DNA from 3 places in the Actinoplanes sp. NPDC019969 genome. Region 3 is predicted to be linked to each of the others. Evidence: predicted binding sites of a transcription regulator. Region 3 holds the regulator's gene; each other region holds the start of a gene.

Region 1 (6,938 bases), on a different contig from region 3:
GGGAGGCTGTCCTTGTTCAGCGACTTGATCCAGCCGTCCGGGATGGAGACGATCTGGCTCTCGCCGAGCAGGTTCAGCAGGACGCCCTGGAAGGCGAGGAAGGCCGCCAGGGTGACCACGAACGACGGGATGCCGATCTTGGCGACCAGGAAGCCGAGCGCCAGTCCGATCACGACACCGGCGGCCAGCGCGGCGATCAGGGCGACCGGCTGCGGGTAGCCGTACTCGGTGAGCAGGATCGCCAGCACCGCGCCGCAGACGCCGGCGGCGTACCCGGCGGACAGGTCGATCTCGCCGAGCAGCAGGACGAAGACCAGGCCCATCGCGATCATGGTGACGCCGGCGGCCTGGTTGAACAGGTTGGCGAAGTTGCCGGCGCTGAAGAAGGTCTCCGGCTCGGCGCTGCCGAAGATCAGGGTGAGGAGTACGAGACCCAGCACCGCCGGCAGCGCGCCGAGGTCCCCGCCACGGATCCGGGCCAGATAGTCCCGGAGGTGACCGGCGACGGTCGGCCTGGCCGTCACACCGCCTGGCGTGTCGAACGTGGTCATGCTGGTCATCGGGGAGCTCCGGGCAGAAGGTCGGCGTAGTCGGTGGGCGCCTCGGGCGGAAGGCCCAGATTCCCACTGCGCCCACTGGTGATCAACTCGACGACCTGGGCGTGGGTGACGTCGCTCGCCCGGACCTGGGCGGCGGTCCGGCCCAGATAGAGCGCGGCGATCCGGTCGGCGACGGCGAAGACGTCGTTCATGTTGTGTGAGATGAGCACCACACTGAGCCCGTTGTCGGCCAGCCGGCGGACCAGCTCCAGCACGTGTGAGGTCTGTGCCATCCCCAGCGCGGCGGTCGGCTCGTCCAGGATGACGATCCGGCTGTTCCACAGGACCGCCTTGGCGATCGCCACGGTCTGCCGCTCGCCGCCGGACAGGCTGGACACCAGCTGGCGCAGCGAGTTGACGCTGCGGACCGAGAGGCTGGCCAGGGTCTCCCCGGCCAGCCGTTCCATGGCCGGCTCGTCCAGGGCGATGCCGCGCCGGATCTCCCGGCCCAGGAACATGTTCTGGACGATGTCCAGGTTGTCGCAGAGCGCCAGGTCCTGGTAGACGACCTCGATGCCGAGCTCGGCGGCGTCCCGCGGGCTGTGCACGGACACCTCCCGGCCCTCGAAGGTCACCGTCCCGGAGTCGATCGGGTAGATGCCGCTGATGCACTTGACCAGCGTCGACTTGCCGGCGCCGTTGTCGCCGACCAGAGCGGTCACCTCACCGGGGTAGACGCTCAGCGCGACGTCGTGCAGAACCCGTACGGGCCCGAAGCTCTTGTCGATCCCGCGCAGCTCGAGGAGCGGTTCCACAGCCACTGTCTCTCCTTCGTTCGGTGCGCGGGTCAGCTGATCCCCACGTCGGCGCAGGCCTTCTCGAAGACGCCCGTGCAGAGTTCCGCCGCGGTGACGTATCCGTCGTCGACGACCGTCCTCATGTTCTCCCGGGTGATCGGCACCGGCTGCAGCAGCACCGACTTGACCGGCTGGTTCGTCTGCGGGTCGGTGACCAGGCCGGTGGCCGTCGGTGTCTGCCCGGCGACCAGAGCGGCGGCCAGCTCGGCGGCCGCGGCGGCCTCCTTCTCGATCGCCTTGTAGACGGTCATGCACTGGTCCCCGGCCAGGATGTTCTGCAGCCCCTGGACGGTGGCGTCCTGGCCGGTCACCGGCACCGCGCCGTTCAGCTTGTTCTTCTTCAGCACCTCGATGACGGCGTTGGCGACACCGTCGTTGGCCGCGATCACGCCGGCGATCCGATTGTCGCGGGTGAGCTGCTGTTCGAAGATCGTGCCACCCTGTGCGTTGTCCCACTCCGGAACGTCCTGGTCCGGACCCTGCAGGTACTCGCCGGAGTCGAACTTCGGCTGCAGCACCGAGTGGTAGCCGGCCTTGAACTGGGTGGCGTTGTTGTCGGTGGGCGAGCCGTTGAGGTACGACACCACCGGCTTGCTGACGCGCGCGGCGGTGAGGCAGTCGACCAGGCCCTGGCCCTGCAGCCGGCCGACCTCGACGTTGTCGAAGGTGACGTAGTAGTCGGCGCCGCCGTCGAGGGTGAGCCGGTCGTAGTCGATCGTCCGGATCCCGGCCTTCCTGGCGTTGTCCAGCACGTTCTTGCCGGTACCGGAGTCCAGGTTGACGATCATCAGGACCTTGACGCCGCTCTGGATCATCCCGTCGGCGATGGTCTGGAAGAGCGCCTTGTCGCCCTGCGCGTTCTTGATCTCGGCAGTGACGCCGACCGCGGCGAACGCCTCGGTGAGGTACTTCAGGTCGGCGGACTCCCAGCGGGCCGAACTCCGGGTGTCCGGCAGGATCACGCCGACCTGGGCCTTCGGACCGCCGCCGGAGCCGCCATGCTGCCGGGTGCAGGCGGCCACACCTCCGGTGGCCAGCAGGCCGGCCGCGGCAAGGGCGCAGATTCCCTTACGCATCCCTACGGTTCCTTTCGGGGGGAGGTACATCCGGGGCGCGAACGTATTCGCGCCGTGGCGCAGAACACAAGCGGTAACGCCGATCTATCCCGGGTCCCCTGAAGTCACATTAGGTGCGGATCGGGGCGGTGGTGGCGCCGGTCAGCCGAATCAGATCGGCCGGGACGAGCGACACCTGGAGGCCGCGGCGGCCCGCGGAGACGTACATCAGGTCCAGGCTCCCGGCGGTGTCGTCGATCACCGTGGGCAGGCGCTTGCGCTGACCCAGCGGGCTGATCCCGCCGCGCACGTAACCGCTGCTGCGCTCAGCGGACGCCCGGTCGGCCAGGGCGGCCCGCTTGCCGCCGGCCGCCGCGGCGAGCGCCTTCAGGTCCAGGTCGCCGGTCACCGGCACCACCGCGACCACCAGGCTGCCGTCGACCTCGGCCACCAGCGTCTTGAACATCCGCTCCGGCGCCACCCCGAGGGCCTGCGCGACCAGGGCGCCGTAGTTCGGGGCGTCCGGCGAGACGTCGTACGGGTGGAGCGTGTGCGGCACCCGCTCGGCGGTCAGCAGGACGGTCGCCGGCGTGCCCGCCGCTTTCTTGGCCATGCGCGCACGCTACTACCGCGCCATCTCCGTCAGCAGCACCACCGGCGCGCCGTCCACCCGGGTCAGCACCAGGCCCGCCGCGTTCGGCCCGGACAATTTCAGATCCTTGCGCAGCTGATCGGGCACCAGCGCGGAGCCCCGCTTGCGGATCTCCAGCACGCCGATGCCCCGCTCGCGCAGCAGCGCCCGCAGCCTCTTGAGGGAGAACGGGAGCATGTCGGTGACCGCCAGCCGGCGGGCGAACGGGGTGTCCACCGGGTCGTCGGTGTAGACGTAGGCGATCTCCGGGTCGCCCAGCCGCCCGCCGACCGTCTCGGCGAACTCCGCCACCAGGTGCGAGCGGACCACAGCCGGGTCCGGGTCGTAGATCCACGCGCCGACCGGGCCGACCGGAGCGGTGCGGTCACCGGTCCCGACCAGGCCGGCGTCGGGGCCGATCAGGGTGGCCCGACGCTCGGCGTCCGCCAGCGGACCGCACCAGAAGGCGGCCTCCACCAGGTCGCCGCCGACACTGACCCACTCGCCTTCGGCGCCGGGCGGCAGCAGCGCGTGGTCGATGCCGGGCGCGAGCTTCAGCACCGTGCGCGGCACCCGGCCGGGCAGGGCGGCGATGAAGTCCCACGGCGGGGAGTAGGACTTCGGGTCGAACACCCGGCCGCGGCCCGCCTGGCGCCGCGCCGGGTCGGCGAAGACCGCGTCGTACCGCTCCACCGGCACCGATGTGGCGTCGGCGCACTCCACGGTGATCAGGCCGGCCAGCCCGGCGGCCTCGGCGTTCGCCGCGGCCAGCGCGGCGGTCAGCGGGTCGGCGTCCACGGCGTGCACCGCGATCCCGTGCCGGGCCGCGGCCAGAGCGTCCGATCCCAGCCCACAGCCGAGGTCGGCGAGGGTGCGGACGCCGGCGGCGGCCAGCCGGGCGGCCCGCCGGTCCGCGACCGGGCCGCGTGTCGCCTGCTCCAGGCCCGCCCTGGTGAAGAACATCCGGGCGGCGTCCGGGCCGAACTTCATCGCGGCACGCTCGCGCAAACTAGCCTGGGTCAAGGCGGCCGCGGCGAGTTCCGCGCCGAAGCCCCGGGCCCGCACGGCCGAGGCCGCGGCGAGTGGCTCACCGCCGGTCACCTCGACCGCTGCGGCCAGGGCTTTCGACCCCTCAGGGGTAAGCAGCAAACGCAACAACTCGGGGGTCATGGCAGGCATTCTCCCTGGCGTGACGAGTTGGCACTCTGGTTGACGGAGTGCTAGTTCCGGCATAGTCTCGCGGTTAGCACTCTCACCATGAGGGTGCCAGCCGTTCGGCCCGTCCGTGCGGTTAGGCACCAGGCGGACCGGCACCCGCGACGACGGCCCCGCCCGGTGGCATGAGGCATTGACCGGCCTGTTTCACGGCCGGCGAAACCTGATACCCAGGAGGGTATGCCCGTGACTACCGCGACCAAGGTTGCGATCAAGCCGCTCGAGGACCGCATCGTGGTCCAGGCGAACGAGGCTGAGACCACGACCGCTTCCGGCATCGTGATCCCCGACACCGCCAAGGAGAAGCCCCAGGAGGGCACCGTCCTCGCCGTCGGTCCCGGCCGGATCGACGACAAGGGCAACCGCGTCCCGCTCGATGTCAAGGTCGGCGACGTCGTTCTCTACTCGAAGTACGGCGGCACCGAGGTCAAGTACGCCGGCGAGGAGTACCTGGTGCTCTCCGCCCGCGACGTCCTCGCGGTCATCGAGAAGTAAGACCTAACCGTCTGTGCAGGCGCCCTGTTCCGATTCTCGGGGCAGGGCGCCGGTGCGTGAAGGGACCAATACATGGCGAAGATCCTCAGCTTCTCCGACAACGCCCGGCACCTCCTGGAGCACGGCGTCAACACCCTCGCCGACACGGTCAAGGTCACCCTCGGGCCGCGCGGTCGCAACGTCGTCCTGGACAAGAAGTTCGGTGCGCCGACGATCACCAACGACGGCGTGACCATCGCCAAGGAGATCGAGCTCACCGACCCGTACGAGAACCTCGGCGCCCAGCTGGTCAAGGAGGTGGCGACCAAGACCAACGACGTCGCCGGCGACGGGACCACCACGGCGACCGTGCTCGCGCAGGCGCTGGTCCGTGAGGGCCTGCGCAACGTGACCGCCGGCGCCAACCCGATCGGCCTCAAGCGGGGCATGGACTTCGCCGCCGAGGCCGTGTCCAAGGCGCTGCTGGCGAAGGCCGTCGAGGTCGCCGACCACAAGGCGATCGCCAACGTGGCCACCATCTCGGCGCAGGACGCGACCATCGGCGAGCTGATCGCCGACGCGTTCGACCGGGTCGGCCGCGACGGTGTCATCACCGTCGAGGAGGGCTCGGCGCTGCACACCGAGCTCGACGTCACCGAGGGCCTGCAGTTCGACAAGGGCTTCATCTCCCCGAACTTCGTGACCGACGCGGAGTCGCAGGAGGCGGTGCTCGAGGACGCGCACATCCTCATCACCACCCAGAAGATCTCCAGCATCGAGGAGCTGCTCCCGCTGCTGGAGAAGGTGCTGCAGACCGGCAAGCCGCTGCTGATCGTCGCCGAGGACGTCGAGGGCCAGGCGCTCTCCACCCTCGTGGTCAACTCGCTGCGCAAGACCATCAAGGTCGCCGCGGTGAAGGCGCCCGGTTTCGGTGACCGCCGCAAGGCGATCCTGCAGGACCTCGCGATCGCGACCGGTGGCGAGCTGATCGCCCCCGAGCTCGGTTACAAGCTGGACCAGGTCGGCATCGAGTCGCTGGGCAGCGCCCGGCGCATCGTGGTCGACAAGGAGAACACCACCATCGTCGACGGTGGCGGCAACTCCTCCGAGGTCTCCGACCGGGTCTCGCAGATCCGCAAGGAGATCGAGGCGTCCGACTCCGACTGGGACCGCGAGAAGCTCCAGGAGCGGCTGGCGAAGCTCTCCGGCGGCATCGCGGTGATCAAGGTCGGCGCGGCCACCGAGGTCGAGATGAAGGAGCGCAAGCACCGCATCGAGGACGCCATCGCGGCGACCAAGGCGGCCGTCGAGGAAGGCACCGTCCCCGGTGGCGGCGCCGCGCTCGCGCAGGTCGCCAAGGACCTCGAGGGCGGCCTCGGCCTCACCGGCGAGGAGGCGCTCGGCGTCGCCATCGTCCGTAAGGCGCTGGTCGAGCCGCTGCGCTGGATCGCGCAGAACGCCGGCCACGACGGCTACGTCGTGGTGGGCAAGGTCAACGAGCTGGGCTGGGGCCACGGCCTCAACGCCGCCACCGACGAGTACGTCGACCTGGCCGCGGCCGGCATCATCGACCCGGTCAAGGTGACCCGCAACGCGGTCTCCAACGCCGTCTCGATCGCCGCGCTCCTGCTGACCACCGAGAGCCTGGTCGTGGAGAAGCCGGCCGAGCCGGCTCCGGCCACCGCCGGCGGGCACGGCCACAGCCACGGTCACGGGCACGGCCACCAGCACGGCCCGGGCTTCTGATCACCCGGTAGCTCTACGGAAAAGGCGCGCCCTCCGGGCGCGCCTTTTTCATCGCGCCGCCCTGCCACGAGTCCCACAGGGCGGCGTAGACCCCATCGGCCGCCACCAGCTCGTCGTGCGGGCCGAGTTCGACGATCCGGCCGGCCTCGACCACCGCCACCCGGTCCGCGTCGTGGGCCGAGAACAGCCGGTGCGCGATCGCCACCACGGTCCGGCCGCTGACCACCGCCGCCAGGGACCGTTCCAGGTCCCGGGCCGCCCGCGGGTCCAGCATCGCGGTCGCCTCGTCGAGCACCAGCGTGTGCGGGTCGGCGATCACCACCCGGGCCAGCGCCACCTGCTGCGCCTGCGCCGGGGACAGCGGATGACCCCCCGCGCCGACCACCGTGTCCAGGCCGTTCGGCAGCTCGTCGGCCCAGGT
Region 2 (6,938 bases), on a different contig from region 3:
ACCCGGTCGCCGCGACCGTCCCCAGCACGCCGCGGCCCGGCGCCAGCCGCCGCTGCGACAGCTCGGCGGCCGGCACGTCCCAGTCCCCGGTCAGCCCGGAGCCGCAACGGACGGCCAGCCTGCCGTCCGCCGGATCGGCCAGCACGATCAGCCCGGCCCGGGCGCCGGTGGCGGTCATCGCGGTCCGCAGGATCACCGGCAGGATCCGGTCCAGATCGTGGGTGCTGGACAGGGTGTCGCCGAGGATCGCCAGATGCCGCCGGAGCTGGTCCCGGCTGGCGGTCAGCGCCTGCACGTAGGACTGCAGCTCCCGGGTCATCCGGTTGAAGGTGCCGGCCAGCCGGCCCAGCTCGTCCGGGCGCGGGATCGGCACACGGGTGTCCAGGTCGCCGTTGGCCACCCGGTCCGCGGCCCAGGCCAGGTCACCGAGCGGGCGGGTGGTGGAACGGGCCAGCCAGCGCGCGGCCAGGATCGCCACGGCGGCGGTGACCAGCACGATCAGCGGCAGCAGCGCGAACCGCAGCGGGGACTCGCGGGCCGGCACGCTCAGGCTCAGGGCGAGCGGGCGGCCGGGGGCGGCGGCCAGGTGGCGGTGGGTGGCTCCGGCGGCGTCCGGCGGTCCCGCGCCGAGCGCGACGCCCGCGCCGGCGATCTCCCCCAGCCGGTTCAGCAATGCGGCGTCGATCCGCTGGGCTGCGGTCACTGTCGCTTCTGCGGCGTACGCCGACGCAGCGATCGCCGTGGCCCTCTCCCCTGTTCCCGCGGCCGTCTGCCCGTTTCCTCCCGCGGCTGCCGGCCCGGTTTCGCCCGTTCCCCCTTGCTCGTCAACTCCCGTGGCCGCGCGCCCGTCCTCCCCCGCCGCGGCCTGGCCGGGGTCTGCCGGAGATGCCTGGCCCGCCGCTGCTGTCGGCGCCGGGTCCGTGCAGTTCTGCCAGCCGGGTGTGCCGGAGTCGCCGAAGGTGCCGGAACGGCCCATGATCGGCTGATCTGGATCGGTCACGGTGATCGCGGTGGCCAGCCCTCGGGCGACCAGCTGATCAACGACCGCGGCCCGGCTCTCGGCCGGGACAACGGCAACGGCGTCAGCGGCGGCCTGCAACTGGCGGCAGATCGCGCCGACCGAGGCGTTCACCGTCGCCTCCGCGTGATCGAGACGCTCTGTGGTCCGCTCCCGGTTCACAGCCCCGACGGTCAGCGCGACGAAGATGGACCCCAGCAGGACCGGACCGAGCACGACCACCAGGAATGCGCTGGTCAGCCGGCCACGTAGTGTCACACATCCTCCCGGGAGTGGCCCTCTCTTCCAGCGATGCTGACATAGTGTGTGCCGTTTGCCGGTTTCCGTAAGGGGGTGTTGCATGTCGGATTTAACCGCTGATGCGGAAAAATCACGGCAAATCAAGATCGCGCTCCGCACTCGCCTACTCACGGCGCGTCGATCACTTTCCGCCAGCGTCCGACTCGCGGCTGCCGCCCAACTGCAGGATCAAACCCTTGCCCTGGTACGCCGTACCCGCCCCCGCATCATCGCCGCCTACGTCCCCGTCGGCTCCGAACCCGGCGGCCCCGACCTGCCCTTCCTCCTCGCCGCCGAACTTCCGCCGGACGGCCGCCTCCTGCTGCCCGTCCTGCTCCCCGACAACGACCTGGACTGGGCCGCCTTCACCGGAACCCTGGCCGACGCCCCTCGCGCCCTCCGCGAACCGACCGGCCCCCACCTCGGCCCCGACGCGATCCGCTCCGCCGACCTGGTTCTCGTGCCCGCCTTGGCCGTCTCCCACAACGGCACCCGAATGGGCCGGGGCGGCGGCTCGTACGACCGCGCCCTCTCCCGCCTCCTCCCCTCACCCCCGTCCGACCTCTCTCCTTCCGGCCCGCCAACCGCGACGCACTTGCCCGGCCGACCTTTCTCAGGCCCGCTGACCGTGGCGCTTCTCCATGACGGCGAGGACGTCGAGACCGTCCCCGCCGAGCCGCACGACCGCCGCGTCCAGGCCGTGATCACCCCCAGCGGCGGTTTCTCCCCGCGCCCGCTGTGACGACAGCCACCGGCCGCTTCTCCCTCAGGCTGGGCGTCGAGTGGACGAATTGACCTCCGATGCCGCAACATTGGCACTCGGAGTTGGCGAGTGCCAGCAGCCGAATGATCCGGAGGAGCCGTGCCTACCTACCAGTACGCCTGCACCGAATGCGGTGAGCAGCTCGAAGCCGTGCAGTCGTTCTCCGACCCGGCGCTCACCGAGTGCCCGAACTGCCAGGGCAAGCTCCGCAAGGTCTTCAACTCGGTCGGCATCGTCTTCAAGGGTTCGGGTTTCTACCGCAACGACTCCCGCGCCGGCAGTGTGAGCGCCGAGAAGTCCTCGACCAGCGAGCCCGCCAAGAAGGCCGACTCCACTTCGTCGTCTTCGTCCGCATCCTCGTCGACGCCTTCGTCGAGTTCGACCACCTCGTCGTCCTCGTCGTCTTCCAGCGGCGGAGCGAAGACGCCGGCGTCTTCTTGACGCCCCTTCGGGACGCGGCCCCCGCTGCTCAGTGATCGCGTGCCGCCCCGGCGCACGGGCTTGAGCTCCAACTGCCCCGGCCACTTGATCGAAATGGCCCGGCCAACTGGCCGGGCCATTCTCATGGGGCGCCGCCGCGGCCGGCCCTGGCCACGCCCATCCGCCTCTTCCTCAACGCCCCTCCTACGCCTTCCCGCGGCCCTCGACGCTCCTTCCAGGCGTGGCCCGCGCGCTTCCCGATGCTCCTTCACGCGTCGCCTGCACCTACCAAGATCCGCTGATCGCTCGCTGGTTCTCCACAGCACCTGGCTGCCCACAGGGACGGATCCATAGCCGGACGGCGGCTGCCTAATCTCGGCGCGTTCGCTCCCGCAGCGCCCCGAGCAGCCGCCCCTTCCGGAAAGCCCGGTTCGGCAATTGGATCCTGGAGGTCAGATGCCTCGCCCCGACACGGCACCACCCGACGAGCGCCTCGACCCGGTGCGCTGGCGTCGACCGGGTCGCGGCACCCTGCTTCGCCTGGCTTCGGTGGCCGTGCTGTTGGTCACGGCCGCAGGTGTCCTCTGGATCGAGCCGACCGGCTGCACACCGCTCTCGACGCCATCGCCGCTCTCCGTGTCCGCCGGCAGCCCTTCGGCGCCGCCGCCTGGCGCGGCCCGGCCCGCACGCGCGATCCCACCGGGCAGCGTCGGAGTTCCGGTGCGGCTCGCCGATCCGACCGCGCTGACCGTGGTACGCCCCGGCAACCGCGTCGACCTGCTGCGCATCGACAACGACCGGGACCGGAGCGTCCCGGTCGCGAGCGGCGCCCTGGTCCTGGAGGTCACCGGCGCCGACGATCCCGTCACCGGTGGCCTGCTGCTCGCATTGGCCCCGGCCGAGGCCGACCGCGCGATCTCCACCGCGGGCCGCGGCTTCGCCATCGTGATCCGCCCGAGCTGACCCCCGGTGCAGCGGGAACTCTCCGCCCGGGCGGCGGAAGGCCAGTCCCAGTGCGGCGGAAGGCGCCGGTCCCGGCTCGGCAAGGGGTATCGATTCCATCACCGGGCGGTGGGTATCGGTGCCAACACCAGGCGCAGGCGGATGTCAGCCCTCACCCGGCGCGAGGCATCGATCCCAGGGCGGGACGAATGGTTCCAGCCTCGACACGGCGAGAGGGGTCAGTCCCAGTGCGGCGGGCGGTCCTCCAGCAGCCGGTCGTCATTGGAGTAGGAGCGCTCGCCCCAGCCCCGCTCGGTGTCGTCGCGGGTCTGCTCGGGCAACACCGGCGCCCCTTCGGACTCGAAGTCCACCTCACGCTCGGCGTCGTTGTCCCGTTCAGGGCCCTCCAGGATGTCCACGACTACGAGGGTAAGCCGACAGCGGCGCAGCCGTCGTCCCCCTCCGGCTGTACCGTCGGTGAACGTGAGTTCCCCCACCGGTCTTCCGGACGACGACGCCTACTGGCAGCGGCCCGATTCTGCCGCCGAGTCACTGGGCCGCCCCGATCCCGCGCCGCCGGCTCCCGAGCCCCCCGGCTACCAGGGGCCGCCACGCGCCGCGCCGCCCCCGGCCGACTGGCGCCCGCCGACGATCGCGCATCCGCCGCCGCCGCGCCGGATGCCGGTGCAGGACAACATCGCTCTCGACGAGGCGGAGGGCTCGGCCCGGACCGTCACCTACGGCATCGGCCTGGTCGCCGGCGCCATCGCCCTCGTCGTCATGTGCCTGCTCTGCGCCCGCCTCGTCTTCTGACCACACCCTGGTGGGGCCCACCTCGGCCGATCGCCGCAGACCACCCGGATCGTCCTCGCGGCCACGTCCGGTCGACCCCGAGCGCGGTATGACCGCCTCCAGAGCATCCCGCCCACATCCGGACCTGCCCGGACCACCCCAGCCCAGTCCGACCACATCCGGACCACCCCGCGCACTCTCGACCATGCCCGAATCGCCCGGCACCGTCCGACCACGTCCGAACCGCCGGAGACCCACCAGTGACAGCGCCCGAACCGCCTTCGAAAAAACAGGCCCGCCCGCGCCCTGACGGTGCCCAGCGCACCGGTCAGTAGCTGCCCCACACCGCCGTCGCGCCCGAGTCGCCGGTCTCGTAGAGGTAGTACACGCTGACGGCGGCGAGCACCACCAGCACGAGAGCGATACCCAGGTCGGCGAACTTGGGCAGGGCCCGCGGGTTCCGGGCGGTCAGGACGACCAGGATCAGGCTGACGACGCCGAGCGCCAGGGTCAGCCAGAAGGTGACCGTCCCGTTCTCCATGTGCCCGTCGAGGATGATCTTGCCTTTGGGGGAGACCCGGTTCTCGCTGAGCAGCCGGTTGTAGAACTCGGTACCGGAGAGCTTGGTGATCAGGGCGGCGATCGGCGCGGTGACGGACAGCAGCGCCACAGCCCAGCCGATCTTGGGTCGCCAGGACGCCACGAGGCCGTAGACGATCGCGCCCAACGCCAGCAAAGGCACGAAGATGACCGCGGCGTGAAGCACGAGCACATGTACCGGCAAACCGTTGAACTGGTCTAACACCATTCCTCCTCGATCCGGGCGAAACGATCCGGGCGAAACGATCCGGTAGAACGATCCGGGAGATCCCGGTCCGGGGTGACCGCCAGCTTAGGAGTCTTCTGACGGCGCAAACATCCCCTGCGACCCAAGTCGTGATCGAACCGCGCCGTACCGGTTGGTGAATCCGTGCTGTCATGGACGCATGTCGACCGGTACGGAACTGCTGCGTGAACACGGGTTGCGGGTCACCCGTCCGCGGCTCGCCGTGCTGGAGGTTCTCACCGGCGGCGGTCACCTGGAGGTCGACGAGATCGCCCAGCGGGTGCGCGGGCGTCTCGACTCCGTCTCGACCCAGGCGGTGTACGACGTACTGGGCGCACTGACCCGGGCCGGCCTGGCCCGCCGCATCGAGCCGGCCGGCAGTCCCGCCCGTTTCGAGGCCCGGGTCGGCGACAACCACCACCACATCGTGTGCCGTGGCTGTGGCGTGATCGCCGACGTCGACTGCGCGGTGGGCCGGCGGCCCTGTCTGACCCCGGTCGAGACGCACGGTTTCGAGCTGGACGAGGCCGAGATCACCTTCTGGGGGCTGTGCCCCTCCTGCCGTGTCCGCCGCGACGGCGACCGGTTCGCGCCGCCGGGGTGACCGCGACGGGCACGCATGAGTGGCACCCGGCGACGGTCGTGAGGGAACGCCTGCGGCGGCTCGGGAGTGCCACGGGACCTCGCGTGGCCCGTACCGGGAAGAAAGCGTGATCGGCGAGGGCGTGGCACGCTGGAGGTATGACGGGAGACGTGGGGCTGTTCGGACCGGATTCGGTCACCTGGAAGCTGCACCGCGAACCCATCCTGATGCTGGGTGGTCTGCGGTCGCTGTACCTGCAGGCGCTTCACCCCCGCGCGGTCGCCGGCGTGGCACAGAACTCGGGTTATCAGGCCGACCCGTGGGGCCGGCTGCTCCGCACGTCGCACTACGTCGGCACGGTGATCTTCGGCAGCACCGCGGAGGCGGAGCAGGCCGCGAGCCGGTTGCGGCGGCTGCACGCCACGATGACGGCGGTCGACCCGCGGACCGGCGAGCGGTTCCGCATCGACGAGCCGGACCTGCTGCGCTGGGTGCACGTGGCCGAGGTCGAGTCGTTCCTGACCACGGCCGTGCGTGCCGGGGTGAGCCTGACCCCGGACGAGGTGGACGGCTATTACGCCGAGCAGCTGCGGTCCGCCGCGCTGGTCGGCCTGGACCCGGCGACCGTGCCGTCGACCGCCGCCGAGGTCGCCGCCTATTACGAGGCGATCCGGCCGGAGCTGGGCCTGACCCGGGACGGCGCGGAGGCCGCCCTCTTCCTGACCGTGCCACCGGTCCCGGAGCGCTGGGGCGGGCTGCCGCTGCGGCTCAGCCTGACTCTCGGCCCGACCCGATGGGCGTACCTCGGGATCGCCGCGACGGCTGCGGGTCTGCTGCCGCCATGGGCGCGGAAGATGTACGGCGGGCTCGGCTGGCCGACCACCGACCTGGCCGCCGACCTCTCCACCCGCAGCCTCCGCGCCCTGATCTCGGGCGTCCTGGCCGCGCTGCCGCAGCAGTACCGCATCGCCCCGCTGCACCGCGCCGCCCTGGAACGCGCCGGCCTGGCCTGACCGGTCAGGCGCTGAGGTGCTCGACCGCCGTCCACGGATCCTTCGCCGGCGCCGAGGCTCCGGCCGGGCACACCTTGCGGAAGTCGCACCAGCCGCAGAGCGACCCCGGGTTGACCGGGAACTGCTCGTCGGGGTCGGCGCCCGCGGCGACCGCTTTCTCCGCCGCCATGATGTCGAGGGCGGTCTCCTCGGCCCGTCGCACCTGCCGGGCCAGGGACTCCTCGGTGTGCTCGTGCGCGACGACGGTGCCGGTCGGCAGATGGTGCAGCTCGACCCGGCGGCATGGTCGGCGGAAGACCCGC
Region 3 (6,938 bases):
TCCGGTGCCGGCGGGGCCGATGCCGAAGACGATGGTGTTCTGGTCGATCGCGTCGACGTACTTCTTCTGCCCCAGGGTCTTGGGCCGGATGGTGCGCCCGCGCCGGGACAGGATGTTGAGGGTGAGCACCTCCGCCGGGCGCTCCGAGGTGTTCTCCTCGAGCATCCGGAGAGTGCGGCGGACGGCGTCGACGCTGAGCGTCTCGCCCTTCTCGATGAGTTCGATCAACTCGGAGAAGAGGCGCTCGGCGATCGCGTTCTCGCCGGGATCGCCGGTGATGGTGATCTCGTTGCCGCGGACGTGCACGTCACTGTCGAGGTTGCGCTCGATGAGCCGGAGGATCTCGTCCTTGGCGCCGAGCAGGTTCACCATGATCTTCGGATCGTTCACCGAGATCTTGGTCTGCGCCCGCACCGGGCTGGTCGAGCCAGTGCTGGATTCGTTCGGCGTACCGGTCATAGGGTGGCCCGAAGGGCCTCCGCCACCTGCTCTCTTCTTCATCGCCGTCCGTGTCGGGCGGCTCGCTCAAGGATCGTGCCATCCTATCCGCTCGCCCGCCCGCCCGCCGATGCCATTATCAGCCGGTGCGGCTAACCGGGGCCGTCGGAGGCCCGGCCACCGTCGAAGCCCTCCTGCATCCGGGTGAACCGATAGGTCGCCCAGTGCATCCGGACCACCGCCCCGCCGTCGTCGCGGGTGAGCCGCAGCAACTCGCCGGCCTCCCGCCCGGAGACGGTCCGCAGCACGTCCGGCTCCGCCCCCGGCGCGAAGACCGCCGGCGGCCGCCCGGCCGGCGCGTCCGCCACCCGCGCCTGCAGCCGCCCGTCGTGCCAGGCGAAGACGAACTCGGTGCCCTCGCTCCACCACCGGCCCAGGATCGACCGGTAGGACGCCGGCGCGGGCGGCGCCGGCCGCCACGGGGTGATCTCCGCCGGATCCAGCTCGACGGCCAGCCGCAGCAGCTCGTGCACCAGCTCGTTGGTCTCCCCCGCGGTGCCGGACGAACCGAGCACCGCACAGCCCAGCGCGCCCGGGTTGCCGTCCCCGCCGCGCCGCCCGTACACCCCGGCCAGGAAGCCCGGCATCGCCCCGTCGTGGCCGACGTGCACGACCCGCTTGCCCTCCGGGACCAGGATCAGCCCGAGACCGAACCCGGCCGCCCACAGCGTCTCGTCGGTGGTGGTCAGCGGCCAGCGCATCTCGTCGACGGTCGCCGCCGCCAGCACCCCGCCGTCCGGGTCGATGGTCTCCGGCGCCGCCAGGAAGGCCGCCCAGCGGGCCATGTCCGTGGCGGTGCTCCACAGCTGCGCGGCCGGCGCGACCCCGGCCAGATCGACTGGCGGCTCCGGGCGGACCGCGTCGGAGTACGCGTCGACCAGGTAGCCGACGACCGCCTCCGCCGGGGCCGCGACGGTGGTGCGGGACAGGCCCAGCGGGGTCAGGATCCGTTCGGTGAGGACCTCCGCCCAGGTGCCGCCGCGCAGCCGGGCGACCAGCTGGCCGAGGACGGCGAGGCCGAGGTTGGAGTAGTGGAAACGGCGGGCGTTGGGCAGCACCCGCTCGGTCCGGGCCAGCTCGGCGATCAGGCGGCCGGCATCCGGGGTGATCAGGGTGTCCCAGACGTCGCCGTACGGCTCCCGCTGGAACCCGGCGGTGTGCGAGAGCAGCCGCCGGATGGTGGCGTCGCCGTGCGCGGGCACGTCCAGGTACGCCGAGACCGGCTGGTCCAGGTCCAGCAGCCCCTCGTCGCGGGCCTGCATGATCAGCGTCGCGGTGAACGTCTTGGTGACCGAGCCGATCCGGAACCGGCTGTCCGGCCCGAGCGGGTGCGCCGGGTTCCCGGAGTCACCGACGGTGAGGACCCACGGCTCCCGGTCGGCGCGGTGCAGCGCCACCGAGAGGGCCGGGATCCGGCCGGCGGCCTGGGCCCGGCGGGCGGCCCGCTCGTAGCGCGGGGTGGGCGCGCTCACCGACGGGCCAGCATCGGGCCCAGCGGGGCGCCGCCGACGACGTGCGCGTGCACGTGGAAGACCTCCTGGCCGCCGTGCGCGCCGGTGTTGAAGATGACCCGGAAACCGTCGGTCAGGCCCTCCAGCTCGGCCACCTTCGCGGCGGTGGCGAGCACGTCGGCGGCCGCTGACGGGTCGGTGGCGAGCTCGATCACATTGGCGTGGTGGGTGACCGGGATCACCAGGACGTGGCTGGGCGCCTTGGGGTCGATGTCCCGGAACGCGACTGTCGTCTCGGTGCGGTGCACGACGGTCGCGGGGATCTCGCCGGCCACGATGCGACAGAACAGGCAGGTGTTTTCCACCCGATGGATCTTATGGGCCCGGGTTCGATCTTCACCGGCTGGCTCTCAGGGCTGTCTCCCGGGTGTCGAGACAGCCCTCAGAACCGGCCGGGGTTACCAGCGGCCGAGGCGGGTGGAGAGGACGGCGAGAGCGGCCACACCCGCCGTCGAGGTACGCAGCACCGCGTCACCCAGGCGGACCGGGACGGCGCCCGCCGTACGGAAGACGTCCAGCTCGGCGTCACTGATCCCACCTTCCGGGCCGACCACGAGCACGATCTCACCGGAGTCCGGCAGGACTGCCGTGGTCAGCCGCTCGGTCGCCTCCTCGTGCAGCACGAACGCCGCCGTCGCGGCCGCCAGCCGGGCCGCGACCTGTCTCGTGGAGCAGTCCGGTTCGCCGGCGACCACCGGCAGCCAGGATCGGCGGGCCTGCTTGGCGGCCTCCCGGGCGGTCGCCGCCCACTTGTCCCGTGCTTTGAACCCGCGGTCGCCACGCCACTGCGCCACCGACCGGGAAGCCGCCCACGGCACGATCTCGTCGACGCCGGCCTCGGTCATCGCCTGGACGGCCAGCTCACCCCGGTCGCCCTTGGCGATGCCCTGCACCACGGTCAGCCGGGGGTCCGGGGCGGGCTCCCCGGCGACGCTGAGCACCGTGACGTCGACACTGCCCCGGCCGACGGCGGTCACCTCGGCGCGCGCGGTCCCGCCCCGGCCGTCGGCGAGGATCAGCGACTCACCGGCCCGGAGCCGCTGCACGGTGGCGGCGTGATGTCCCTCCGGCCCGTCCAGCGTGAAGGACGATCCGGTGGGCAGGCTCTCGACCAGGAACAGTGGTGCGGACATGCCCGCACGGTACCGGGCTCACGGCGTACCCGAGCAGGGGTGTCCGGGACCGCGCGGGGACGCCACGCGGAACCCGGACGGCGACCGTTAGTGGCCGTTGAAAGCGTCGCGCATGCGGCTGAAGAAGCCGCCCTGCTTGCTGAGCTCCGCCACGTCCTCGCCACGGGTCTTGGCGAAGTCGCGGAGCATCCGCTCCTGGTCGGCGGTGAGCTTGGTCGGCGTCTTGACGTCGAGGTGCACGAACAGCTCGCCGCGGCCCTGACCGCGCAGGTGCGGCACGCCCTTGCCACGGATCCGCAGCGTGCTGGCCGGCTGGGTGCCCGGCTTGACCTCGATGTTCTCCTCGCCGTCGAGGGTCTTGATGGTCATCCGGGTGCCGAGCGCGGCCGCGGTCATCGGCAGCGTGACGCGGCAGTGCAGGTCGTCGCCCTTGCGCGAGTAGACGTCGTGCGGGCGCTCGTGGATCTCCACGTAGAGGTCGCCGGCGGTGCCGCCGCCGGGACCGACCTCGCCCTGCTGGGCCAGGCGGATCCGCATGCCGTCCTCGACGCCCGCCGGGATCTTGACGGTGAGGGAGCGGCGGGTCCGGATCCGGCCGTCGCCCGCGCACGTCGGGCACGGGGTGGGGATGGTCGTGCCGTGACCCTGGCAGTTCTGGCAGGGGCGGGACGAGACGACCTGGCCGAGGAAGGTCCGCTGCACCGACTGGACCTCGCCGCGGCCGGAGCACACGTCACAGGTGGCCAGGTGGGTGCCGGGCGCGGTGCCGGCGCCGGAGCACTGGGTGCAGAGCACCGCGGTGTCGACGGTGATCGGCGCCTCCACCCCGAAGGCCGTCTCGACCAGGTCGAGCTCCAGCCGCAGGATCGCGTCGGCGCCGGGGCGGGTGCGCGGGCGCGGGCCCCGGGAGCCACCGCCGGCGGCGGTGCCGAAGAACGCGTCCATGATGTCCTGGAAACCGACGAACGGGCCGGCCCCGCCGGCGCCGCCGGGCATGCCGCCGCCGGGCGCGAGAGGGTCACCGCCGAGGTCGACGACCTGACGCTTCTGGTCGTCGGAGAGAACCTCGTACGCCGCGTTGATCTCTTTGAACTTGTCGTGCGCCTCCGGATCGGGGTTGACGTCCGGGTGGTACTGCCGAGCCAGTTTGCGGTAGGCGCGCTTGATCTCGTCGTCGGTGGCGTCCCGGCTCACACCGAGAATTCCGTAATAGTCCTTGGCCACGGGGTTTGGAGTCCTCAATGTCTGCGCGAATCCGTCAATTCTGTGCCAACAGGTCGCCAACGTAGCGTGCCACTGCACGAACGGTAGCGATAGTGCCGGGGTAGTCCATCCGGGTGGGGCCCAGCACACCGAGCCCACCAACGATCGTGGTGCCCGGTCCGTAACCGCTGCTCACCACGGACGCCGACCGCAGGTTGTCGATCTGGTTCTCGTCGCCGATCAGGACCCGGGTGGTGCGGGGCTCCAGATCGCCGATGAGCTTCAGAAGGATGACCTCCTCCTCGAGGGCTTCGAGGACGGGCCGCAGTGTGCCCTGGAAGTCCAGCACACCGCCGCGTGTCAAGTTGGCCGTACCGGCGAGCGCGAGGCGCTCCTCACTCCGCTCGACCAGGGTCTCCAGCAGGACCGAGGCGAGACAGGTCATCGTGCCGCGCCGCTCCGGATCGGTCTCCTCGACGAGTTTCTGCACCAGGGCGGGGGTGTCGGCGAGGCGCTGACCGGCCAGTTTCTCGTTGACCCGGCGGCGCAGGTCCCACACGTCGCCGTCGCCGATCGGGCCGGGCATCTCGACCAGGCGCTGCTCGACCCGGCCGGTGTCGGTGATCATCACGAGCATCAGGCGGGTCGTGGAGATCGGGACCAGCTCGAGATGCCGGACGGCCGAGCGGGACAGGCTCGGATATTGCACGACGGCGACCTGGCGGGTCAGCTGGGCGAGCAGCCGGACCGTGCGGTGCACCACGTCGTCGAGGTCGACGGCGCCGATCATGAACCGCTCGATGGCACGGCGCTCGGCCGGGCTGAGCGGCTTGATCTTGGTGAGCCGGTCGACGAAGAGCCGGTAGCCGGCGTCGGTGGGCACCCGGCCGGCGCTGGTGTGCGGCTGCCGGATGTAGCCCTCCTCCTCCAGCACCGCCATGTCGTTGCGCACGGTGGCCGGGGAGACGCCGAGTTTGTGCCGGTCGACCAGAGCCTTGCTGCCCACCGGCTCCTGGGTCTCGACGTAGTCCTCGACGATCGCCCGGAGCACCTCGAGCTTGCGGTCATCCAGACTCATATGACCCCTCCCCCTGTTGGCACTCCCGCTAATAGAGTGCCAGTCTACGTCGCGGGCGGCGGCAGCGCGATGATCGAAAGTACGTACCGGCTTCGGATTACGGCTGCCGGGATCCCCTCACAGGACGTCCCGGACGACCGCGTCGGCCAGGAGACGGCCCCGGAGGGTCAGGGCGAGACGGCCCGCCGCGTACGCCTCGGGCTCCAACAGGCCGTCGGCCAGCGCCCGCGCGGCGCCCGTGGCGTCCACCCGGTCGAGCGGGATGCCGTCACGCAGCCGCACCCGCAGCATCACGTCCTCCATGTGCCGGTCGTCATCGGTGAGCAACTCCCGGGCGTGTCCGGGGGAGGTTCCGGCGGCGAGGCGTTTCGCGTACGCCGACGGATGCTTGACGTTCCACCAGCGGACCCCGCCGACGTGGCTGTGCGCGCCCGGCCCCAGGCCCCACCAGTCGGCGCCGGTCCAGTACAGCAGGTTGTGCCGGCACTCCCCGCCCGGTTTCGCCCAGTTCGACACCTCGTACCACCCGAATCCGGCGTCGGTCAGCGCCGCCTCGGCGGCCAGGTAGCGGTCGGCGGCCACGTCGTCCGAGGGGTAGGGCAGCTCGCCCCGCCGCATCAGCGACGCCATCCGGGTGCCGTCCTCGACGATCAGCGCGTAGGCGCTCACGTGATCCACCCCGGCGTCGACGACGGCCCGCAGGGACCGCGCGAAGTCGTCCTCCGACTCCCCCGGCGTGCCGTAGATCAGGTCCAGGTTGACGTGCTCGAACCCGGCCTCGCGGGCCTCGGTCGCGGCCTGCGGCGCCCGGCCGGCGGTGTGCTTGCGGTCGAGGACGCGCAGCACGCCGGCCGCCGCCGACTGCATGCCGAGCGAGATCCGGGTGAAGCCGGCCCGCCGCAGGTCTCGCAGATAGTGCGGATCAACCGATTCCGGGTTGGCCTCGGTGGTCACCTCGGCGCCCGGGGCCAGGCCCCAGGTCCGGTCGACGCCCTCCAGGATCCGGCCCAGGTCGCCGGCGCTGAGCAGGGTCGGCGTGCCGCCGCCGACGAAGACCGTGTCCACCCGGCCGGGCTCGATCACCCGGGCGGCCAGGGCGAGCTCGGCCAGGACGGTGTCCGCGTACTCCTCGCGGCTCGCGCCGCCGCCCAGCTCACCGGCGGTGTACGTGTTGAAGTCGCAGTAGCCGCAGCGGCTCGCGCAGAACGGGACGTGGACGTAGACGGCGAACCCGTCCTTGCCCACCCGACGGGTGGCCTCGTCGGGGAGGGACCCGTCAGCGGGTACGGGTTCACCATCGGGGAGTGCGCCGGCCATCCGACAAGTGTGCACGTCTTACAGTTCCGGGATGGATCTGGTCCGTACCGTCACCGCCGCCGGCGTGACCACGATGACACTCGACAACCCCGGCAACCGCAACGCGCTGTCGACCGCCCTGCTCACGAAGCTGCTCGACGCGCTGGCCGCGTCCGCCGCCGACCCGGACAGCCGGGTCGTGGTCCTCTCGCACACCGG

The links. The regulator HrcA, encoded in region 3, represses chaperone genes, less so after heat shock. The targets are predictions, from matches to a motif close to GGTTNGCACNCTCNNNNNGAGNGTGCNAACC.
Region 1: a site for HrcA is predicted at 4,324-4,354, ahead of groES (co-chaperone GroES). Genes of this name have one in related genera too.
Region 2: a site for HrcA is predicted at 2,108-2,138, ahead of ACZ3II_RS02675 (FmdB family zinc ribbon protein). Genes of this name have one in related genera too.

Annotation. Positions count from the first base shown of each region.
Region 1 is NZ_JBVHFK010000002.1:552,976-559,913, forward strand. Features, by position in the region: gene ACZ3II_RS09010 (sugar ABC transporter permease) at 1-560, opposite strand, end outside; gene ACZ3II_RS09015 (ATP-binding cassette domain-containing protein) at 557-1,360, opposite strand; gene ACZ3II_RS09020 (sugar ABC transporter substrate-binding protein) at 1,387-2,472, opposite strand; gene ybaK (Cys-tRNA(Pro) deacylase) at 2,582-3,064, opposite strand; gene ACZ3II_RS09030 (class I SAM-dependent methyltransferase) at 3,077-4,252, opposite strand; gene groES (co-chaperone GroES) at 4,478-4,792, shown strand; gene groL (chaperonin GroEL) at 4,865-6,517, shown strand; gene ACZ3II_RS09045 (ABC transporter ATP-binding protein) at 6,531-6,938, opposite strand, start outside.
Region 2 is NZ_JBVHFK010000001.1:570,578-577,515, forward strand. Features, by position in the region: gene ACZ3II_RS02665 (GGDEF domain-containing protein) at 1-1,276, opposite strand, end outside; gene ACZ3II_RS02670 (5-formyltetrahydrofolate cyclo-ligase) at 1,359-2,039, shown strand; gene ACZ3II_RS02675 (FmdB family zinc ribbon protein) at 2,160-2,501, shown strand; gene ACZ3II_RS02680 (hypothetical protein) at 3,030-3,443, shown strand; gene ACZ3II_RS02685 (hypothetical protein) at 3,662-3,841, opposite strand; gene ACZ3II_RS02690 (translation initiation factor 2) at 3,906-4,235, shown strand; gene ACZ3II_RS02695 (DUF2231 domain-containing protein) at 4,543-4,956, opposite strand; gene ACZ3II_RS02700 (Fur family transcriptional regulator) at 5,201-5,644, shown strand; gene ACZ3II_RS02705 (oxygenase MpaB family protein) at 5,782-6,636, shown strand; gene ACZ3II_RS02710 (RecB family exonuclease) at 6,641-6,938, opposite strand, start outside.
Region 3 is NZ_JBVHFK010000025.1:53,831-60,768, reverse strand. Features, by position in the region: gene ACZ3II_RS41945 (PhoH family protein) at 1-459, opposite strand, end outside; gene ACZ3II_RS41940 (serine hydrolase domain-containing protein) at 591-1,970, opposite strand; gene ACZ3II_RS41935 (HIT domain-containing protein) at 1,967-2,314, opposite strand; gene ACZ3II_RS41930 (16S rRNA (uracil(1498)-N(3))-methyltransferase) at 2,408-3,142, opposite strand; gene dnaJ (molecular chaperone DnaJ) at 3,230-4,366, opposite strand; gene hrcA (heat-inducible transcriptional repressor HrcA) at 4,401-5,423, opposite strand; gene hemW (radical SAM family heme chaperone HemW) at 5,541-6,740, opposite strand; gene ACZ3II_RS41910 (enoyl-CoA hydratase-related protein) at 6,772-6,938, shown strand, end outside.